4 regions of the Vibrio tubiashii ATCC 19109 genome follow, and region 4 is predicted to be linked to each of the others. Evidence: predicted binding sites of a transcription regulator. Region 4 holds the regulator's gene; each other region holds the start of a gene.
What was found. The regulator CRP, encoded in region 4, controls carbon source genes, mostly activating them, when cyclic AMP is high. The targets are predictions, from matches to a motif close to TGTGANNNNNNTCACA.

Region 1: the regulator CRP is predicted to act here: its motif matches at 2,327-2,342, upstream of cdd (cytidine deaminase).
Region 2: the regulator CRP is predicted to act here: its motif matches at 2,493-2,508, upstream of IX91_RS10365 (NupC/NupG family nucleoside CNT transporter).
Region 3: the regulator CRP is predicted to act here: its motif matches at 3,194-3,209, upstream of recB (exodeoxyribonuclease V subunit beta).

What each region holds. Positions count from the first base shown of each region.
Region 1 covers NZ_CP009354.1:1,474,055-1,479,717, reverse strand. Annotated here, with positions in the region: gene sbcB (exodeoxyribonuclease I) at 1-1,069, shown strand, start outside; gene IX91_RS06720 (CidA/LrgA family protein) at 1,213-1,578, shown strand; gene IX91_RS06715 (CidB/LrgB family autolysis modulator) at 1,578-2,255, shown strand; gene cdd (cytidine deaminase) at 2,499-3,386, shown strand; gene IX91_RS06705 (HD-GYP domain-containing protein) at 3,434-4,639, opposite strand; gene purT (formate-dependent phosphoribosylglycinamide formyltransferase) at 4,919-5,663, shown strand, end outside.
Region 2 covers NZ_CP009354.1:2,305,021-2,310,683, forward strand. Annotated here, with positions in the region: tRNA gene IX91_RS10355 (tRNA-Arg) at 1-8, opposite strand, end outside; gene folD (bifunctional methylenetetrahydrofolate dehydrogenase/methenyltetrahydrofolate cyclohydrolase FolD) at 210-1,070, shown strand; gene IX91_RS10365 (NupC/NupG family nucleoside CNT transporter) at 1,235-2,434, opposite strand; gene IX91_RS10370 (LysR family transcriptional regulator) at 2,663-3,604, opposite strand; gene IX91_RS10375 (lytic murein transglycosylase) at 3,661-4,626, opposite strand; gene IX91_RS10380 (YcgL domain-containing protein) at 4,670-4,957, opposite strand; gene minC (septum site-determining protein MinC) at 5,119-5,663, shown strand, end outside.
Region 3 covers NZ_CP009354.1:721,924-727,586, reverse strand. Annotated here, with positions in the region: gene recB (exodeoxyribonuclease V subunit beta) at 1-3,095, opposite strand, end outside; gene recC (exodeoxyribonuclease V subunit gamma) at 3,403-5,663, opposite strand, start outside.
Region 4 covers NZ_CP009354.1:230,397-236,059, forward strand. Annotated here, with positions in the region: gene astD (succinylglutamate-semialdehyde dehydrogenase) at 1-1,319, shown strand, start outside; gene IX91_RS01055 (DUF1338 domain-containing protein) at 1,503-2,294, shown strand; gene crp (cAMP-activated global transcriptional regulator CRP) at 2,502-3,134, opposite strand; gene IX91_RS01065 (phosphoribulokinase) at 3,377-4,246, opposite strand; gene IX91_RS01070 (YheU family protein) at 4,335-4,547, opposite strand; gene IX91_RS01075 (hydrolase) at 4,588-5,565, opposite strand; gene IX91_RS01080 (TIGR02444 family protein) at 5,587-5,663, opposite strand, start outside.

The DNA of each region.
Region 1 (5,663 bases), 1.2 Mb from region 4:
CGATCCTTATGCGTGGAGCTGGCAAAACGGTAACTCTCGCTGGGATTTGCTTGATGTTATGCGTGCTTGCTACGCGCTTCGTCCAGAAGGAGTAAACTGGCCTGAGAACGATGAAGGTTTTATCAGCTTTAAGCTTGAGCATTTATCTGTAGCCAATGGCATTGAACATGAGAACGCACACGATGCGATGGCGGATGTTATCGCGACGATTGAAATGGCCAAAAAGGTTAAAGCGGCTCAACCAAAATTGTTTGATTACTTCCTAAGCATGCGTCACAAGCGCAAGTTGAATGAACTGATCGACATCGTGAACATGACACCATTGATGCATGTTTCAGGTATGTTGGGCAAAGAGTGTAACTACACTAGCTGGGTTGTTCCTGTTGCTTGGCACCCGACTAATCAGAATGCGGTCATTTGTGTCGATTTGGCGAAAGACCCGCAAGCCCTATTGGATTTGGATACAAAGCAGCTTAATGAGCGACTGTATACTAAGCGATCTGACCTTGCACCTGACGAGCTTCCAGTCCCTGTTAAGCTTATCCACCTCAATAAGTGCCCTATTCTTGCTCCAGCCAAAACACTCACTGCTGAAAACGCAGAGAAAATTGGCATTGACCGTGAAAAATGCTTAGAGAATCTCGCCCTGCTCCGCAAGCACCCTGAGGTTCGTGAAAAGCTGATTGGTGTTTATGGCATAGAGCGGGAATATGAAAAGAGCAATGACGTCGATAGCATGCTCTACGATGGTTTCTTCTCTCCGGCAGATAAAGCGGCGATGAACATCATTCGTGAAACTGACCCAAACAATTTATCTGCGCTTGATATTTCATTTAGTGATGACCGCATTGCGCCACTGCTGTTCCGTTACCGCGCGCGAAACTTCCCGTGGACGCTCGATGAGTCAGAACAACAGCGATGGGCGACGCACTGTCGTGACTACTTCGAAAGTCGTATTGAAGACTACATGTTAAATTTGGAAAACTTAGTTCACGAACATGAGAGTGACCAAAAGAAAATCGCTATTTTAAAATCTATCTACCAATACGTACAAAAGCGAGTATCCTAGTAGTCAAAATTAACATTAGTAACCAAGTCCTGCACCCTACAACCTAGCTAATCCCTACCATTCCTATTCAAAATCAGGGTTGGCATATGAATAATTCGAGCCTTCAGCACTCTGGAGGTTCTGCAGTTGGACGACTCTACACCATGGCGAAAACTTTGCTTCAATACGTTGTATCTATGGGGCTGATATTTTTGTGCCTTATTGCGGGCACTAATATTCAACACTTATTAGGTATCTCTATCCCTGGCAGCATCATTGGTATGCTGATTTTATTTGGTTTGCTTGCAAGCGGACTCGTGCCTTCAGACTGGGTTAAACCCGGTGCCTCTCTCTTTATTCGCTACATGGTGCTACTTTTTGTTCCTATCAGCGTTGGCTTGATGGAGCATTTCGATATGTTAATCGCTAATGCCTTACCGATTTTAGCGAGTGCTGTGGGTGGTACTCTGATCGTATTGGTCGTTCTGGGTTTAATGCTCGATCGCATGCTTAAAGGAGGACAAAAGTAATGTGGTTACTTGTCACTATTCTTGTTTTCTTTGCCGCTCGTTGGCTATGCCAAAAAGTAAAAAGCCCGTTTATGAACCCTTTATTGGTGAGCCTAGCAGTACTCATACCGCTGCTGACTTACCTGAAAATACCGTTTGAAACTTATTACGCCGACAATCAGTGGATCAACTACCTATTACAACCAGCTGTAGTCGCGCTAGCTTATCCTCTATACGAGCAATTGCCACAGATCCGAGCCAATTGGCGCATCATCATGTTGGCGTGTGGTGTGGGTAGTATCATGTCTATGTTTACCGCTAGTATGATTGCCGTTTACTTAAAGGCAGATATTTCCCTTATAGCGAGCCTATTGGGTAAATCAGTGACCACACCGATTGCGATGGAGGTTTCTAGTCACCTTGGTGGTGAGCCCGCCATCGCCGCGATACTAGTTTTAATCGTTGGCCTGTTCGGTGCGATTATGGCTTATCCGATTTATAACTTACTGAACATCACTCACCCTATTGCCAAAGGGCTCACGATGGGGACGGTTTCCCACGCGCTGGGAACAGCAACCTGCGCTGAGAAAGATGGTCAAGATGCGGCCTTTAGCTCTCTAGCACTTGTTGTGTGCGGTGTTATCACCTCAATCCTAGCACCTTCTTTCTTTACCTTGGCAGTCTGGTTGTCAGCGTAAGTAATTGATGTCGAGCTGCAACTAGCGGCTCGACGCATATCACTAATTTCTCGCCTGTAATCGTTATCATGTGTGACATCACTCAAATAATGCAACAGACAATATCGTTACAATATATTTTGTGATCTTGATCGCCGAATAATTCTCATCTTTACATAAAATGTAATACCAATATCGGAGTTTACACACCAGTATCTGGCTCTAAACTCAAAGATATCAACGATGTTTATTAAAGGACTCACTATGAGAAGCCGCATTGAACAGGCGCTATCTGAAGTGCCACAAAACGTAGCAGATTTCTTATCTCCTATTCTTCTTGCTGACGATTTTGACGCGACGATTTCTTCAGAGCAATTTGAGCAACTCCTCGCTATTTCAGGTCTTGAAGACGCGGAACTACGAGTATTGCTACTTCCATTTGCAGCCGCTTATTCCTATGCTCCGCTTTCAAAGTTTTATGTGGGTGCAATTGTTCGCGGCCTATCTGGCAAACTGTACTTCGGCGCGAATGTCGAGTTTGACGGCGTTCAACTAGGGCAAACCGTTCACGCAGAGCAATCAGCAATCAGCCATGCATGGATGAAGGGTGAACAAGGCGTTGCTGACATCACGATCAACTACAGCCCTTGTGGTCACTGCCGTCAGTTTATGAATGAACTTTCAACCGCTAACGAGCTTAAGATCCAACTGCCTAAACGTGAAGGTCAGCCACTTCATTACTACTTACCAGAGTCGTTTGGCCCTTCAGATCTTGGCATCGAATCAGCATTGATGACCTCTGTTGACCATGGAAAACAGACACAAGAGCAAGATGAGCTACTACAACTGGCTGTCGCTGCCTTAAATCGAAGCCATGCCCCTTACACACATAACTTAAGTGGTGTCGCGATTAAGACCAAAGATGGCAAAGTATATCAAGGCGCATATGCAGAAAACGCTGCATTTAACCCAAGCCTACCGCCACTTCAGGTTGCGTTGATCCAGTTACTGTTAGACCGTAAGGAGCTCGAAAGTATTGATTCTGCGGCCTTGGTAGAAGTAGAAGACGGTACTATCAGCCATCTAGCAAACACGCAAGCGACGCTAGAAGCACTAAACCCTGATATTCCAATCACTTACTTGGAACTTTAAACTGAGAAAGGCGCTAAATTAGCGCCTTTTCTTGTATCAATTCGGGGTTAAACATCGAAAAACAGTTTGGGGTCGACTTCTAACTGACTAGGGGCTATAGCCTTTTTAATCGTTAGTTTGGTTGTTTTCATATCGACAAAACTTACATCGACAAAACGATGATACTTACGCGAATAGAAACATTTGATTTCTGGCTTTAGCGGCTCGTGGGAGTTCGAAGTCCAAATAATACCTACACGTCCATCACTCAACTCGACCAAAGCCCCGACAGGGAAAACGCCAATACAGTTGATGAATTTGTACACCAACTCTTTGTCTAAATGATTCGGTGTTAAGCTCAAGAGTATTTTAAACGCTTCTGCTGGGCTCATGCCTTGCTTGTAACAGCGATCGGCAGTCAACGCATCATAGATATCAACAATACAGCTCATACGACCGTGTAGAGGGATTTCATCCCCTTTTAGCCCCGCTGGATAGCCGTTCCCATCGAGTTTTTCATGATGCATCAAACAAACATCGCGGCTAACATCACTCAAACCTGTAACCGTAGTGATGATCTCTTTCGCGTAAACCTGATGAAGCTTCATATGCTCGAACTCTTCGGGTGTTAACCGAGCAGGTTTGTGCAGAACTTTATCATCAACCTTAATTTTGCCAACATCGTGAATAATGCCCCCAATCGCCATTTGTTTTAGCGTCTCTTTCGGCAGGCCAAGATGTTTACCAAAGGTCACGAGCAGAGTCGCAACGTTGACTGAGTGTTCAAGTAAGTATTCATCTTTATTACGCAGCGCAGACACACAATGCAATGCATCTGAGTCAAGCAACACGGACTCGATCATGTCGTCTGCGAGATCATCCAATTCAGAGACATGGATTGGCTTACCTTCAAAAGTTTGCGTCAGAATCCTGTTAGCCAGCCCCTTCGCTTCTTTGATGATTTTCTGCGCTTTCTTTTGCTGTGAAAAGCGGCTCACCTTTTTCCGCTTCACTGGCGTTGATGCTTCTTGTGGCGATTCAGTTTCTTCCACAACCTTAACGGGTTTAAAAACACTCCCTTTTACTGACAACTCCTTGTCTACCCAAGCAAATTTAACTCCATTTTTAACAAGCTGTTTGACTGCTTGTTCGGACGGTACACGCCCCGCATTGGCGAGATTGACGCGTTTACTGTCTTCAATTGCAGTCACAAACATGCCAACGGTCAGCGTACCGATTGGTATTTTTATGGATTTTTCTGGGTCGAACTGCATTAAGTTAGTAGCCGTATTCTTATTAGAGTTGATTATTGTTAGTGATTATAACTCTAATGCTGAGTATTTACGTAATAAGTGATTGCAATTGCTCAATAAACACCCAAAAAGCGGTAATAAAGTAGAGAATTATCGAAATCGTAATTTTCATCGCTCTTGTCTCGCAGTACTCCACCACTAAAATTCACCAAACACCACAAAGCAAACGTTTGCTTTTCTTTTTCCAATGAGTATCATGCTCGCAAAACCTTCTATTCCTCTTACATTTTAGGGTTAATTATGTTCGGTACTGCAACAGCAAATCATGCAACTCGCGTTCTGCTTCTTGGCTCAGGTGAACTCGGTAAAGAAGTCGCCATCGAATGCCAACGCCTTGGTCTTGAAGTGATCGCATGCGATCGTTACGAAAATGCACCAGCGATGCAGGTTGCCCATCGCAGCTATACATTAGATATGCTTGATGGAGACGCGCTACAGGCAATCATCGAAAAAGAACAGCCTGATTATGTCGTCCCTGAAATTGAAGCCATCGCGACCGATACGTTAGTAGAATTAGAAGCCCAAGGCTTGAACGTCGTGCCAACCGCGAAAGCAACAAAGCTAACAATGAACCGTGAAGGGATCCGTCGCTTAGCCGCAGAAGAGCTAAGCTTAACCACTTCCCCTTATCGCTTTGCAGACAGCTATGAAGAGTTTGTTGCCTCAGTAGAAGCGGTTGGTGTGCCTTGTGTATGTAAACCGGTCATGAGTTCTTCAGGTAAAGGCCAAAGTGTAATTAAAAGCGCTGAAGATATTGATAAAGCTTGGAACTATGCACAAGAAGGCGGACGTACTGGAGCAGGTCGCGTTATTGTAGAAGGGTTTATTGATTTCGATTACGAGATCACCTTGCTCACTGTTCGCGCTGTTGATGGCGTTCATTTTTGCGCGCCAATCGGCCACCGTCAGGAGGATGGCGACTACCGTGAATCTTGGCAGCCACAAACCATGACAGACATCGCGCTAGCCGCTGCCCAAGACGCTG
Region 2 (5,663 bases), 1.2 Mb from region 4:
AAGGGCGCGCTACAGGGAAAGGATTATACGAGTTCGAATTCTTAAAACAAGGGCTTTTAGTAACATTATGATCTGACTGACTAAAAAAAGGTCACAGAATTCTATTTTGATTAAAAACACCACAAAGCAAACGTTTGCTTATAGATGTTCGTCAAATAATTTGCGACAATGCGCTGCAAATAATTCGCCATTCTTATTAAAGGAAAGTCATGACCGCTCAAAATATTGATGGAACTCTAATTTCCCAAACTGTTCGCTCAGAAGTTGCTGCCCGCGTAAAAGCTCGTAAAGAAGCTGGCTTGCGTGCTCCTGGCCTAGCAGTGGTTCTTGTCGGCGAAGATCCGGCTTCTCAAGTTTATGTCGGCAGTAAGCGTCGTGCATGTGAAGAAGTTGGCTTTGTCTCAAAATCTTTTGACCTTCCTGCAACGACGACAGAAGAAGAGCTACTGGCTCTTATTGATGAGCTAAACGGTGACGCTGAGATCGACGGGATTCTTGTTCAGCTACCGCTTCCTGCTGGTATTGATGCGACACATGTCCTTGAGCGTATTCACCCTGAAAAAGACGTCGATGGTTTCCACCCATACAACGTAGGTCGTTTGGCTCAACGTATTCCTAAACTCCGCTCTTGTACGCCTAAAGGCATTATCACTCTACTAGAGCGCTACAACATCAACCTACGTGGTATGCATGCGGTTGTTGTAGGTGCGTCAAACATTGTCGGCCGCCCTATGACGCTTGAGCTACTATTGGCAGGCTGCACGACCACAACCTGTCACCGATTCACTAAAGACTTAGAAGGTCATGTTCGCCAAGCTGACTTAGTTGTGGTTGCAGTAGGTAAACCAAACTTTATTCCTGGCAATTGGATCAAAGAAGGTGCAGTAGTGGTCGATGTGGGTATTAACCGCTTAGATTCAGGCAAGCTAGTTGGTGATGTTGATTATGACAACGCAAAAGAGCGCGCAAGCTTTATTACCCCAGTACCAGGCGGTGTGGGACCAATGACGGTAGCAAGCCTAATTGAGAACACCATGCTTGCTTGTGAGCAGTTTCATACTAAGAAGTAGTACTAAGACGCCATAAATAATCAAAGGGCAGATATCGAGTGATATCTGCCCTTTTTGTTTTGGGTAACTGGATAACTAAAGTTGTTCCGCTGTGGTTAATAAGTCCCGTCTAGTTTTCCATAGGGCGAAGCCCGTTCCCGAAGGACGAAGTCCGCCCTCGCCTCTTAAAGGCTAAGAATCACACCAGCAATTGATGCGCTCATTAGGTTTGCCATGACACCTGCCGCAATGGCGCGGAAGCCGTATTTGGAAATGAATGGACGCTTTTCAGGCACTAGGCTTCCTAAGCCACCGATGAGCATAGCCATAGTTGAGATGTTAGCAAAGCCGCACAGTGCAAAGGTTACGATAGCTTGTGAGTGCTCACTTAGTTGTGCTTTGACATCCATTAATTGGATAAAGGCGACAAACTCGTTCACAACAATTTTATTACCGATTAACGAACCTGCAGTGATTGCTTCATTCCAAGGAATGCCGAGTAGCCACGCCACTGGCGCGAACAGGTAGCCAAGGATTAGCTCAAAACTCAGCTCTACTCCAACTAGACTGCCAACCCACCCTAGCATGCCGTTAAGCATCGCTATCACACTGATAAAGGCAAGTAAGGTTGCGCCAACAGCGACGGCAATGCGTAAACCAGACATTGCGCCGTCAGCCATGGCTTCAACGACGTTGGTCGCTTTCGGCATCTCGGCATTATCAAGCTCAGTGCTTGGGCTGATGGTTTCCGTTTCAGGTACTAAGATCTTTGCCATCAGTAAACCTGCCGGAGCCGACATAAACGCCGCGGCAATCAGGTAGTTGAGATCCACACCTAGCGACGCGTAACCAACTAAGGTGCCACCAGCGACGGAAGCAAGACCACCACACATAACAGCGAAAAACTGCGAGTCCGTCATCTGTTTTAAGTACGGTTTTACCACTAGCGGTGCTTCAATCATGCCGACAAAAATGTTTGCTGTTGCAGACAAAGACTCAGCACGACCAATACCCAATAGCTTTTGCAGCCCACCACCAATGAGGTTGATCACTTTTGGCATAAGCCCAATGTGGTACAAGCCAGAAATCAGCGCCGAGAAAAAGATGATGATGCCAAGAACGTTGATTGCAAACGTAAAGCCACCTGTTGCCAAGCCGCCAAACAAGAAAGCGATACCTTCTTGACCATAGTTAATAAGGTTGGAGACGGCGCCTGTCACGCTGTTCAGCGCTTCTTTGCCTGCTGGTACGTACAACACCAATAGCGCAAAGGTAATTTGCAATGCAAACGCGAGCGATACTGTTCTAAAATTAATTTTCTTTCTATTTGTAGAGAGCAGCCAAGCGGTAAATAGAATGGCTACAACACCAAGAATTGAGTTCATAACATGAATCCGACAGAAGGGGGAACAAGAATGGCGTCGGAGTCTAGCCATCTAAAAATGAGATGCAAGTCACAGTTGTTAACTGGATGTATTCTGCATAGCTTAAAAAACCACCACACAGATAACTCATTGATAGTTAAGCATATAAACGTTTGCTTATTACTATATTTTCCAAATGGAAATTATGTTTATGGAGTACGAAAAAGTATTCTTGCCAAGATGCCGCAGTCAGGGCCTTTGAATATAGGGCGCTAGTTTCTTATCCCAATGGCACGGGTTGCCAATTTTCTGCTTTATAAAATCGATCACGGCTACCGTCTTCTTAGGTAAGAAACGACGACTTGGATAGACTGCGTAAAATGGCATGCTCTGCGAAGCGTTCCAATCGGGAAACAGCTGGATAAGTTGCCCGGTTTTAAACTCATCACCAATAAGATAAGTCGCTAGATAAGCGATGCCCCACCCTGCAACCGCGGCATCACGTACCGCTTCTGCTAAGTCGACCGAATAATTCCCAGAGACTTTAATACTCAACTGTTCTTGAGGGCTGCTAAATGACCATCGTGTATAATCCCTTTCCCAGCTTCGATAAATCAGGCAATTATGCTCCGTCAGTTCACTTGGGTGACTTGGGGTTTGATGCTTAACTAAATAATCAGGAGAGGCTGCCACAACAAACTGCGAGTCCGCTAAGCGCTGAGCCACATAGCCTTCTGGAAGATGTTCATTGTTGGTAATCCACAGATCCAACCCCTCTTCTAGCATATCTACTTTGTAGTCGAACAAATGCACTTCAACCTGAAGATTAGGATATTGCTGGCGCAGTTCATCAATTGCAGGAATGATGTGCAAAGTACCAAAAGATTGCGACAAACCAATTTTCACTAGCCCTGCTACCTCATCACGCTGGCTTTCAACCTCTAGCTGAGCCTCCCCAACTATCGAAACCAACTGAGCACAATGTTTATAAAATTTTTGCCCAGCCTCGGTAGGCGTAAAGCTTCGCGTGGTACGTTGTACAAGCTTTACACCCAGCGATGATTCAAGCTGAGCTAATTGCTTACTCACATGAGATACCGAGACACCTAAGCTTTTAGCAGCCAAGGTAAAATTCTTATGTTTGAGCAAAGCGGCAAACACTACCATTTGCGCAGCACGTTCTGAAAGCACAGGATCTCCAAAAGAAAAAGGAGCTCAAGAGAGCTCCTTTTGATTAAATTGTTTGTCTACAACGTAATTCTATCAGCGAGATGACTGACAGCTAAAGCGAAGTAGTAAGAGCGATTCCACTTCATCAGTACATTGTAGTTGTTGTAAACCAGATAGACTCGCCCGTTGGCATTGTCTGGCGCGGTCAACCATGCATCCACATCCACTTGTGGCAGTGAACTGCCATCGTATCTAGTGATGCCAAGTTGATTCCATTCCGCTAGGGTTTTCTCTTTACCTTCAACACGGCCTTCTAGGTCCATGTCAAAACCTTGCGGTAGCTTAACCTGACGTCCCCAAGTGAACTTGTCATTCCAACCAGATTGACTCAGATAATTAGCGGCTGAAGCAAATACATCCGCTTCTGTATTCCAAATGTCTTTCTTACCATCACCGCTTCCGTCAGCAGCATAAGAAAGGAACGAGCTTGGCATAAACTGACATTGCCCCATCGCCCCGGCCCAAGAGCCTTTAAAGTCGCCGACTGAGATATGTCCTTCTTGCAAGATTTGCAGCGCGGCCATGGTTTCTTTGCGGAAAAAGGCTTCTCGGCGACCGTCGTAAGCGAGCGTCGATAGTGCATCGATCACTGGGTAGTTACCAGTGAACTTACCAAAGTTACTCTCAACTCCCCAAAGCGCTACAATAAAACGTGGCTGTACACCGTATTCTTCACCAATTCGGCTTAACTCAGCATAGTGCTCTTTGTATAGCGCTTTCGCTTGTTTTACCTTCCAATCAGGGACTGCACGAGGAATGTACTCATCCAGTGTTAACTTCTTTTCCGGTTGGTTCTTATCCGCTTTTACAGCACGAGGCTTATGAGTCACATTGTCAAAAGCCTGATTGATAATTTGCTCCGAAATACCATTGGTTCGAGCTTCTTGTTTTAAGCCTTCAACATATTGCTCAAAACTGACCTCATTCGCATAAATAGAGGTAGAGAGTGTTAATCCTAGAACGACTGACAGTAGTTTTTTCACATTGCCCTCCTTGAGCAATAGAAACCAACAATCTAATTATTATTTACTCTTCAGATTGCTGACGAGCTTGTTTTTGCTCTTTATATTCATCGAGTAGGTTTTTTGGTGGCGGTGGCAACTGCAAGAAAAAGCCATCATCTATTAAAGACTGTTTTACTTTCTCGACATCAACTTGTGCCAGTGTGCGCCCTTCCATTTTGACCACCATAACCATAATAGGTTTGCCAAACATCTGCATTAAAGTGTCAGGAACTTGTGAAAAATCATCCTTTTTCGGGATATATAAGTAAGCGCCTTCTTTTTTAGAACTTTTGTAAATTGCACAAAGCATTGGAAGCCTTTTGTCCGTTTAATCGTTGGAACGTCAATGTTTCGCTATTTTTTCAAGCAAAACACTCAATTGAGCGCAAGATAACTTGCTGTGCTTATTCTGGGAATATAACATGACACCCCTAGTCTCAGGCAACGCCCTTAAGAGGTTGTAAGTAAAAGATGTCACAGACCCCAGACCTAAAAGGCAGCAGCTTTACTTTGTCAGTTTTGCACCTTTCTGACAACAATATTGATAAAACTATTCATTTCCTACAAGAAAAGGTAGAACAAGCGCCGGCATTTTTTGCTCATGCACCTGTTGTCATCAATATTTCAAAAGTCGATGGTGACATTGACTTTATGAGACTGAAAGAAGGTATTTCCCAAGCTGGTATGATTCCGGTAGGCGTCACAGGATGCAAAGACAAGCGAACACAAAACTTAGCTTCTGAAGCAAAGTTTGCCGTGATGTCGGCAAGTAAATCGCCAGCTCAAGCTCCTGCGAAAATGGCACCAACCAAAATCATTCGTACTCCGGTGCGTTCTGGGCAGCAGATATATGCCAAGGACAGCGATCTTGTGGTACTCAATCATGTTAGCGAGGGAGCTGAGGTCATTGCAGATGGATCTATTCATATCCACGGTACTCTACGCGGCCGCGCGATAGCAGGGGCGAGTGGAAACACTGGCGCAGTCATAATCTGCAATAAGCTCAATGCCGAACT
Region 3 (5,663 bases), 490 kb from region 4:
CTTGGCCCTTTCTGGTTAAGCAGCAAAGACTTTCCGTCCAGTGGTGTGGCTAACACGGTATCAATCAATTGCTGTAAAACCGGTAGCCAACTTGGTTCTAACTGCTCACTGTCGAGAAGATGAGTGATAATCTCAGTATTCGCTGCGCTAGTACTTGGCTCGGTAAACTCGACTTCTTCGAATAACGTATGCAGGAAAGTACCCGGTCTAGCGCCGCGCGGGAAAGTGAAGATGGATTGCTCTGGTTCAACTAACTCATCTTCATCGTGCTCATCGGAAGAATCAATATCAAGATGCATTAAATCAGTAAAGGCATCCGAGCTATGATGAGAGCCCTGTTTTACCAATCCAGAATAACTGGTGATTCGCCAATCTCGATCAATCACACTTTTCAGCTCACTTGCGGTTATATCTTGCTGCTGCGAAGTATGGGCAACAAAGACCTCTTGTTGTAGCTCTGGTAAGTCGCTTAATCGCACACTTTCAAGCCCATCCACATGCTGTTGAATAGCGTTAGTGAGATCATTGATCCCCCCTTCTTTGCCATCTTGTAGCAAATACCCCATCGCACTGTGATGAACACCGGTTGGCTCTTTAGTAGAGCGACCGTTTCTCAGTGGCGCAGCCCCAACAAAACAGCCATAAACGGCACGGGTAAGCGCTACGTAGATTAGACGTAAATCTTCAGCAAGGCGCTCTTTATCAGCTTGCGCTAAAGAAGCATCTTGCCCAGTAATATCTAAAATGGTTTTGTCTTGTTGCTCATCATAGTATTTTGCTTCGCTAGCCTCGCGATAGCTGAGAACGAAAGGCAAGAACACTAGATCATATTCCAGACCTTTTGATTTGTGGATTGTTACGATTTGCACCAAATTACGCTCTGATTCCAAGCGCTGAATTTGGTCTTCGCTGCCACCTAAACCATTTTGTGCATCACTGATCGCTTGAGCCAACCAACGTAGTAAACCATGGTCACTATCGAGTTCCTGACTTGCTTGCTGTAACAGCTCACCGATGTGCATCAAATCCGTCAGTGCACGCTCTCCACCTTCTTCTTCTAATAAGCGCTCAGCAATATGTCGCTTGCTCATCACACTGCGCAACATAGGGAGCACACCTCGCTGAGTCCAGAGTTTACGGTACTCTTTAAACTCATTGATTGCGTTTTCCCACTCATTTTCATCGTTGTTGAGCTTATCTAAACTACCTGCATCGAGAGCAAACATTTCAGAAGCCAAGCTTGCTCGTAAGGCGCGATCATTTTCAGGCGTCAGTACCGCTTGCAATAGACGCTGAATATCTTGGGCGACAAGCGAGGTAAACACGCTGTCTCGGTTTGATAGATAAACACTCGCAATACCTTGTTTGGCTAGCGTATCTTTCACCATACGACCTTCATTACCGGTTCGAACCAGTACTGCAATATCTCCCGCCTGAATCGTATGCTCTCCTTTACCATCTTTAAAGAAAGCTTGCTCGTTTTGCGCCGCAGTGAGAATGGTTTGGATTTGATCCGCGGTCGCCTTAGACATCGCCTCTAGGTACTCACCTTTTGGTAATGGCTTCTCGTCCGCATCTTGCAGCCAATAAGTGAGCGCGGGTTGCTTTTGACCACCGATAGTCCAAACGCGTTTATCCGCGTTGGGGCTAGAGTCGACAGGCAAGAATGGAATATCTTTATCGTAAATAAACGGGCTCGAAGGCAACTCAAAAATCTGGTTTACCGCACTGACCATATCTGCGCTAGAACGCCAGTTAGTACCTAGAGTGAAGTGCGACGAAACCTGATTACGCGCTTTGATGTAAGTAAATATATCTGCGCCACGGAAGCCGTAGATTGCCTGTTTGGGATCACCGATCATGAACAAACCACATTCAGGGTTGTTCAAATAGATACGGCTAAAAATGCTGTATTGAAGGGGATCGGTATCTTGGAACTCATCAATCATAGCGACCGGATAGAGAGTTCGAATCCGCTCTGCAAGTAGCTCTGATTCATCACCATCAATAGCAGCAGAGAGATTGGTCAGCAAGTCATCAAAAGAGAGCCACTGTTTCTGCTGTTTGGCTTTTGCCAACATCTCGCGACAATGTTCAATCGCATGGGCAAGAATAGGCGCTTTGAGACTAATTGGCGCAGCAAGGAAAGCATCGATCGCTTCAAAAACAAGGTGCTGCGGCGCGGTGCCTTTCGGCGTTTTCTCAACCAAGGTATTCTGGGCAAACTTCTCCAGTTTGTCTGGATAGTCATAGCCCGTCGTTTCTGTTGCCGCCCACACATTGACCGCTTCGAGCCAAGTCGGTAAAGACTTTTTGGTGTAACTGCGTTTGTTGACATCAGAGTCACTAATCAGGGCGAAAAAGTCATCCTGATGCTCTCGCCATAGCAATTTCAATTCATCGATACGCTTTAGATTTTGTTGGTGTAAGTCCGCTAAACTGCCACTCATCGCAGCAACAGACAGGCTCAGTGGTGCACCAGTCAGATAGTTAGTCACATCGCGTAGTAAATCAGAGGGGGCATTCCAGATTCGACGCACCTCTCCTGCCAAATTAAGCGGCAAAGGATAGAAATTACGTCGCCAGTAATCGGCAACAATCTGCGCTTTAAGGTGACTCTCATCGGTCACAAATTCGTTGTTAAAGCGACTGCCTGATTCAAATGCATTTTGGGTTAACATGCGTTGGCAAAAGCCGTGGATGGTATAGACCGCGGCTTCATCCATTTGCCTTTCTGCTTGCAAAAGGATCTCCGCGGCTTGTTTGTGGTCACTGAACTCATCAAGTAAAGGCTCAATCACAGGATCGCTACTTTTACCTCGGGCAAAGGCAAGACGAGCATCATGAATACGAGCGCGGATTCGGTCTCTAAGCTCTGCAGTTGCCGCTTCAGTAAATGTCACCACTAAAATCTGGTCGACAGTCAACGGCACCTGATGTTTGGTCTCGGATGTACCGTGACCGAGAAGCAATCTCAGGTATAAGCCAGCGATAGTAAAGGTTTTACCCGTACCCGCCGATGCCTCAATTAATCGTGCACCGTGCAAGGGAAAAGTCATGGCATTAAGCGGAGTAACCATTGACGTTGCTGTCATAAAATATTTGCCCTTTTTATGAAAACCCGAGATCCAAATGTGATCCAGACTTAAAAACGATTGTTATTAATATAAATCCCTAAAAACTTGGGACTTTATGAGATCCTTCTCACGGCAGGCTCGTTACCTAACCGCTACTATGCGCGCCATGTGTTGAGCAACTCTAAGCTTGTCTAAGCAGCCAAGTTGCAACAAACCGACAGAATAATGGTCCCTCTGACCTGTGGCCGTACAGCGAACGCCCTACACTATAATGATTTACTGGCGGCCACCTACTTTCCTTCAACCTGTTTTCCACTAAGCTGATCTATTGCGCGTCTTCACTGCTCTTTGCCTCTAGTCGAGGAGTTTGCAGTACCAATGTTGTGATGGTGCGTGCCTGCGCGGCTAAGTTGTCGTTCCAATTTGGCCAAATACGCGAGATGTAAGGGTTATTGCCTTCACCTGCTGCCATAAAACTATCGTTAAATGTATCGGCCATTTTCTTGAGTGATTTCTCTTCATCATCCACCCAGTTCCCACGACTGAATCCCGCTTCAACACCCGCTAATGCGGTTCTCGGGAAATAGCACAAGGGTTCGGTCATACCTTGGTAGAACAAACGAACCAGCTCAGCTAACAAGCTATGAGCGTAGCTGGCATCTGCAATTTCAGGGTAGATAAGATGAACAACCCCTTCCTTGCGATCATAACCAATCATATGGGTGCGCTTACTAATGCCCATCGCCGACATCGCTAGGTGGTCTATCCAAGCAGACAAGTAGTCTTGTGAGCGAATCTTACCGCTGCGAAAACGAATTAAGCCCGACTGATAATACTGTGTCAGCCAGCCAGTTAGGTTGACCTTTTTATCCTCGCCTAAGATATCAAAAGTCAGCTTTACTTCGAGGTCATTAGCTTCGCTGCCACATAAGAAAGTCAGTTTTTCCACCAGCTCCTGCGCCTGAACTCGGTTAGTTTCAAACTCGATATCACCAAATGCGCCAACCGGTAATCTCCCTTGCGCCCGTTGCTGCTTAACAAAGCTTTCAATCACACCCTTGCTATCTTGACCACCAGAAAGCTGCTGTTTGAGTAAGCTATCCAATAAACTGTCGCGCATTTGATAGCTTTCTAATCCATTAAGTACAAAGGGCTCGTCATCTTCCATAACCGGTAGCGGTGGCTCAAACATCACTTTTAAGCGGCGATTGAAAAAGTATTGCACCGGCAAACGCCAGAAGCGTTGCAACTCAACCAGATCTAGCTCTAACGGGTAGGTCGCATCGAGTAAGTAATCTTGCAGTTGTCGATTAAACTCACCGCTTACCTGACCTAATCTGTTCACCGCAGGTAACCACTCTTTAGCATAACTTGGATGCTCACCGACAAACGCGGTAGCACTAAACGGCACCATAGAGTGGTGAGTGATAAGTTCTGATAGCAGTTTTTCTCCAGACTCATCACTCGCTAACACCTCATCTCCATCTAGGCGGTAGTTTTGATGGCAATACTCCATCAGCTCAGAAACCAGCACCGATGGCACACGCTCGGTGTTATCTTGGATTGAGCGGCCAACATAGCTGATGTATAGCGTTTGCTGCGCAGACAGCATAGCCTCTAAGAATAGGTATCTGTCATCATCTCGGCGAGAGCGATCCCCTGGTTTGGTTCGCCCATTCATCAGATCGAAGCCCTCTGGCGGCATAGAACGTGGATAGACCCCATCATTCATACCCAGTAAGCACACCGTTCTAAATGGAATAGAGCGCATCGGCATCAAGGTACAGAAGTTCACTTGCCCAGCAAGGAAGCGCTGGCTGATCCGCGTCCCCGACAGCTTGTTGTTCAAATAGGTGGTAATAATCGCCGGAGATAATGACTGCTCGAAGGCAGCGTCCGTCAGTTGCTCTTTTAAGTTGGCCAAGGTGTCACGAATCGATTTGAGCGCAGCTTCACCTTCGAGTTCAACACTAAAGAAATCATCCAGCAGCAAGGTTAGTATTTCGCGCCAACTATCAATTGATTGAGTTTGTACCAGTTTGTGTCGGTAATCGCTGATCGTCTCAATAAAGTGCGCCAGCTTGCCCGCTAACTCCGCACCCATTCCTTGCACTTCATTGTAAGGTGAAAGCGCCCCTGACCTTGATTCAAACAGCCCTGCTGATTCTGGCATGGCATAGCCAAGCAACATGCGCTCAATACCAAACTGCCAAGTATTTTGCGCTGTCTCAGGTAAATCAAACTCTTGTCCTGTGGTCGCATTCAATCCCCAGCGAATACCCGACTCTTCGACCCACTGTTTAGCTAAAATAAACTCATCTTCCGTTAAGCCGAACCGAGCTAAAATCGCCGGAGTTTCAAGCAGTTCGAGTAACTCAGACGCTAAACAGCGGGTGTTTGGCAGATTAACCAGCTGCATAAATGCATTAAGGATTGGGCTTTCTTGGTCGGCGGTACGGTCAGAAATAGAGTAAGGGATAAATCGCTCACCGGGAGCGTTGCCAAACACGGCTTGAATGGCTGGGCTGTAGGCATTGATGTCCGCCACCATGACAATAATATCGCGTGGCTTTAAACTTGGATCGG
Region 4 (5,663 bases):
GCAGTGCATTCGTTGGCTGGAAAAAACTAAGCTTTGCTGAGCGTGAAGCGATCGTTCTCGCTTTTGCTGAAAAGGTAAAAGAGAACAGCGAACAAATCGCAGAAATTATCGCTAAAGAAACCGGTAAGCCAATTTGGGAAACGCGTACTGAAGCTGCGGCAATGGCAGGTAAGATTGCAATTTCAATTCGAGCTTACCATGACCGCACCGGTGAAGCTCAACGTGAAGCAGCAGGGAACCAAATCGTCCTTCGTCATCGCCCATTAGGTGTCATGGCGGTGTTTGGCCCATATAACTTCCCTGGGCACCTACCAAACGGTCATATCGTTCCTGCGCTACTGGCAGGTAATACCGTGGTATTTAAGCCGTCAGAGCAAACACCGCTAACCGGTGAGTTTGCCATGAAACTGTGGGATCAAGTTGGTCTGCCGAAAGGGGTGATCAACCTAGTGCAAGGTGCTAAAGAAACCGGTATCGCACTGGCTGATTCTAAAGGCTTAGATGGCGTGCTATTCACAGGTAGCGCGAATACAGGTCATATCCTGCATAAGCAGTTTGCCGGCCAACCGGGTAAGATGCTCGCGCTAGAAATGGGTGGTAACAACCCAATGGTGATCTCTGAAAATTACGGAGAGTTGGACGCGACCGTCTACACCATCATTCAATCAGCGTTTATCAGCGCGGGTCAACGTTGTACTTGTGCTCGCCGTTTGTATGTTCCAGTTGGTGACAAAGGTGACTTACTGGTCAGCAAGCTAGTGGCAGCAACCAATAAGATTCGTGTCGATCAGCCATTTGCTGAGCCAGCACCATTTATGGGCCCTCAGATCTCTAAAGCGGCTGCTGATTTTATTCTTGCTGCTCAAGCAAATCTACAAAAGTTAGGTGGCGAGAGCTTAATTGAAGCTAAAGCCGGAGAAGCTGCATTTGTAACACCTGGCATTATTGATGTTACCGCGATTGCTGAGCTACCAGATGAAGAGTACTTCGGCCCACTACTACAAGTGGTGCGTTATCAAGGTCTAGAGAAAGCGGTTGAGTTAGCCAACGATACTCGCTTTGGTCTATCAGCAGGCTTAGTTTCTACTGACGATGGTGAGTGGGAATACTTTGTCGACCATATTCGTGCTGGCATCGTAAACCGCAATCGCCAGTTAACTGGTGCAAGTGGTGATGCGCCATTTGGTGGCCCGGGCGCGTCAGGTAACTTACGCCCAAGTGCTTACTACGCAGCAGATTACTGTGCTTACCCTATGGCTTCGATGGAAGGAGGAGAAACACTTCTTCCTGCAACGCTAAGCCCAGGTGTTGAACTATAAAAAACGATAAATTTTAGGGAATTCCCTTCTCGCCTCCCCGAGCCGGGAGGCTTTTGAAACGTCACAGGCTGAAGGCTATCTGATCAAACTTTCTGGACACATTTGGTTAGATGGCCTTTTTTATAATTAAACAGATAACAACTCATACTCCATTTACGTAAACCACCCCTACAAGGAGGCGTTATGACGCCAGATGTTTTATTCCAACAGTTATGGAATGACTATATTCAACGCTTATGTCCCTCTGCTGAACAAGTCCACCAACTTCTGCAAGAAGACGAAGCGCTGATCAATGACCACATTGCTCTGCGCACTTTCAATGTAGAACCTCTGGGCATTGCGACCCTTGCACAACCATTCTTAGACGTAGGCTACAAGCCATGCGGTGACTATGTGTTTGAAAGCAAAAAGCTTGTTGCCAAACATTATGAGCACCCGGACACAAAACAGCCAAAAGTGTTCATCAGTGAATTGAAGGTTGAAGAGTGTTCAGCCGAGCTACAAGCTATTGTCGCTAAGCTTGTCGAGCAATTGGACACCAGCAAGCTAAAAGGTCATGAGTTCTTGTATGGCGGTCGTTTGTGGGACATTAGCTTTGCTGACTTCCAGACGTTAGCTAAAGAAAGTGAGTACGCTTCTTGGCTGGCAGCGCATGGTTACGGCGCCAACCACTTTACTGTTAGCGTCAATCAGCTCAATGCATTTGAAGAAGTGAAAGGCGTCAATGACCACCTACGCGATTCCGGCTTTACCATCAATGAGTTTGGTGGCGAAGTGAAGGGGTCTCCTGATGTGCTGCTAGAGCAATCTTCAACGATGGCGGATAAAGTTGTGGTAACCTTCACCGAAGGTACAGAGATTATCCCTGGCGGTTTCTACGAGTTTGCTAAGCGCTACCCAATGAGCAACGGTGAACTTTATCCAGGATTTGTCGCAGCTTCTGCTGACAAGATCTTCGAGAGTACTAACGGCTAGGAAGAGCTGAGAACGGGCTGCGCCCTAGAGATGCGGGAACGCTGCGCTTCGAGAGAGTTTGATCTCGGATGTGGAAAGGTGTTCTAGAAGGACGAAGTCCGTTCCGTAGCACTGCGTTCCCGATTCTCGCATCCGATAATCCGATATAAACAAAAAGCCACCAATGTCTCCATTGGTGGCTTTTAAAATTTTAGCGGTTAATCGAAATTAACGAGTACCGTAAACCACGATAGTTTTACCGTGTGCAGAAATTAGGTTCTGCTCTTCTAGCATCTTTAAGATACGACCTACTGTCTCACGAGAACAGCCAACGATTTGACCGATTTCTTGACGAGTGATCTTAATCTGCATGCCATCTGGGTGAGTCATCGCATCTGGTTGCTTCGCTAGGTTTAGTAGCGTTTGAGCAATACGGCCAGTTACGTCTAGGAATGCTAGGTCACCTACTTTTTGGCTAGTCACTTGTAGGCGGCTTGCCATTTGCGCAGATAAGCGCATTAGGATGTCTGGGTTTACTTGGATAAGCTGACGGAATTTCTTAAATGAGATTTCCGCAACTTCACAAGGAGATTTAGCACGAACCCATGCTGTACGCTCTTGGTCTTCTTCGAATAGACCAAGTTCACCGATAAAGTCACCTTGGTTTAGGTAAGAAAGGATCATTTCCTTACCTTCTTCGTCTTTAATAAGAACCGCTACTGAACCTTTTACGATGTAGTACAAAGTTTCAGCTTTCTCGCCCGCGTGAATTAGCGTGCTTTTTGAAGGGTACTTATGAATATGACAATGTGAAAGAAACCACTCTAATGTTGGGTCGGTTTGAGGTTTACCTAGAACCATAATATCTCACTTCCTCTGCAGGGTACGCTTGCCGCTTTCCATATTTTAGCTAAGCCTTAATCAAGACCTACTAGGATAAGAGCACTTTACAAATGCTGCAAGCCAACTTGTGTTTCGGTAAGAAATAGTATCCTTTTTCGAAAACGATTTCTTGATTTTAATCGGGTACAACTGGGGTTTTAGTACGCAAAACTGTGCACATGATCACGGTATGAAAAGTAATCGTGTTCTAGCTGAGGGTATTAACCAATTTTGCCCGTTTCGATGAGCTGTTGAAGTATCGGTTTAACGATTAGCTCCATGGCAAAACTCATCTTACCGCCAGGGACAACAATCGTGTTATGACGCGACATAAATGCCCCATCAATCATTGCCAGTAGATATGGGTAATCTACGTTTTTAATGCCTCGTAATCGAATAACAACAAAACTCTCATCTAAACTCGGAATGCCTTTGGCGTTAAGCGGGTTAGATGTGTCGACGGTAGGGACACGCTGAAAGTTAATATGAGTACGAGAAAATTGGGGGGTAATGTAGTTCAGGTAGTCATCCATGGAGCGGACGATAGAGTCCATCACCGCTTCACGCGAGTGACCACGATCGCGGGTATCACGAACGAATTTCTGAATCCATTCAAGGTTCACGATAGGCACCATGCCAATCAGAAAATCAACATGCTGTGATACGTTAACCTCGCCATCGACAACACCGCCATGCAGACCTTCATAAAACAGGACGTCGGAGTTTTCTGGCAGATCTTGCCAAGGCGTAAAGGTGCCTGGCATTTGGTTGTATGGAACCGCTTCATCGAAAGTATGCAGGTAACGGCGGATTTGACCGACGCCTTCTTGACCGTACTTGCGGAAGAACTCTTCAAGTCCATTGAAGTCGTTCGCCTGAGGGCCAAAGTAACTGATATGGCGACCCTGCTCACGTGCCTTTCGGATTTCGACATCCATTTCAGGGCGCGTAAAGCGGTGGAAGCTATCGCCTTCAACCCAAGCGGGTTTGACGTCCATCATATTGAACATCTTGCGGAAAGCTTCAGAAGTCGTTGTGGTACCAGCTCCAGAGGAACCAGTGACCGCAATAATCGGGTGTTTTGCTGACATGACAAACCTTGTCGTAATCTAATCCTTTAAACGAAAACCACTATAGCACGCTTTAGTGGTCAGTCACTGTATGCGATGCGCTAAAGTACTAAAACTTTCGTTTGAGTTGAATATCGACGGTTTCGTGCAGTTCTGAGAAGACAACAACCGCTTCCCCTGATTCCAACTGGGTACGTATCTGGTCGATTTTGTTTTGCAGCGAGATCTCGACATCCCCGTAGTCAGTCCCTTCACGCAGGACAAATTCCCGAATGAGATTTTCTAGTGTTGCTGGCTCGATTTGTTGCCATGGAACGATCATAAATACCTCTTTATTTTATGATTTAGGCCAAGGTGATTGGCTACGCGGAGAGAGCCAAACTTTCATAGTATGCAGGTAGTGCCTCTTCGAGCCAAAACCTCGGTTTTAACGCACTGCCGGTAACAAAACCAACATGCCCACCTTGTTCAAACAGTCGGTAGTCAATGTTATCAGGCAAGACATATTTGGGAATCACAGCATCGGTCATGAACGGATCGTCTTTCGCATGTATGATCTGTGTGGGTAGAGTGATTTCTTTTAGGCGATGGATGCCCGAGCAGCGCTGATAATAGTCTTCTGCGTCCTTGAAACCATGCAGCGGGGCGGTGATTAGGTCGTCAAACTCGTACAGTTTAGTTACGCGTTTGATGTTTTGATAGCTCAAGCCAAGCTCTCCTTTCAGCAGTTGATGCTTTTGCAGTGCGCTTTTCTTCAGCGATGACAGGAGATAATTTTTATACAGCTTGGAAAAGCCTTGTTCGATGCGCTCAGAGCAGGCAGACAGGTCTAGTGGCGCAGACACTATGGTGGCGGCATCAATCAGAGGCTCTTGATTGTACTTGGCAAGGTAGTTGGCCAGCATATTGCCGCCAAGAGAAATTCCTACCGCGACTTTAGTTTGGTGTGGGAACAGCGAATCTAGATGTTCAAGGAAGAAACGGGCGTCTTCCACTTCACCTGAGTGATAGGCGCGAGCAAGTTTGTTGGGTTTACCGCTACAGCCACGAAAATGCATCATCACCGACAGCCAGCCTTGCTTTGCAAAAGCGTCCATTAAACCATTAGCATACGGGCTGTAGAAACATCCTTCCAAACCGTGGAACAAAACAAAAATCGGCTTGCTTTTGGCTGACTTGCCATTGATATCTTCACTCCAAGCGATATCGAGGAAGTCTCCATCCGGAGTATCTAAAGTTTGCCAGATTGGTTCAAACAGGGCTTTTTTGCGAATAAAGCGCGGAGCAAGCGTTTGTAGGTGTGGGTTGGCTAATCCTTTAGCGGCAACAAAATGAGTCATAACGGTTCCAAAGCTTAGGGCTTATAGATTGGCGATATCATCGATAGGTTCAGCAAAAGCCTCATACAGCTGTTCACCGCCTAATTGGCGGCAGTAAC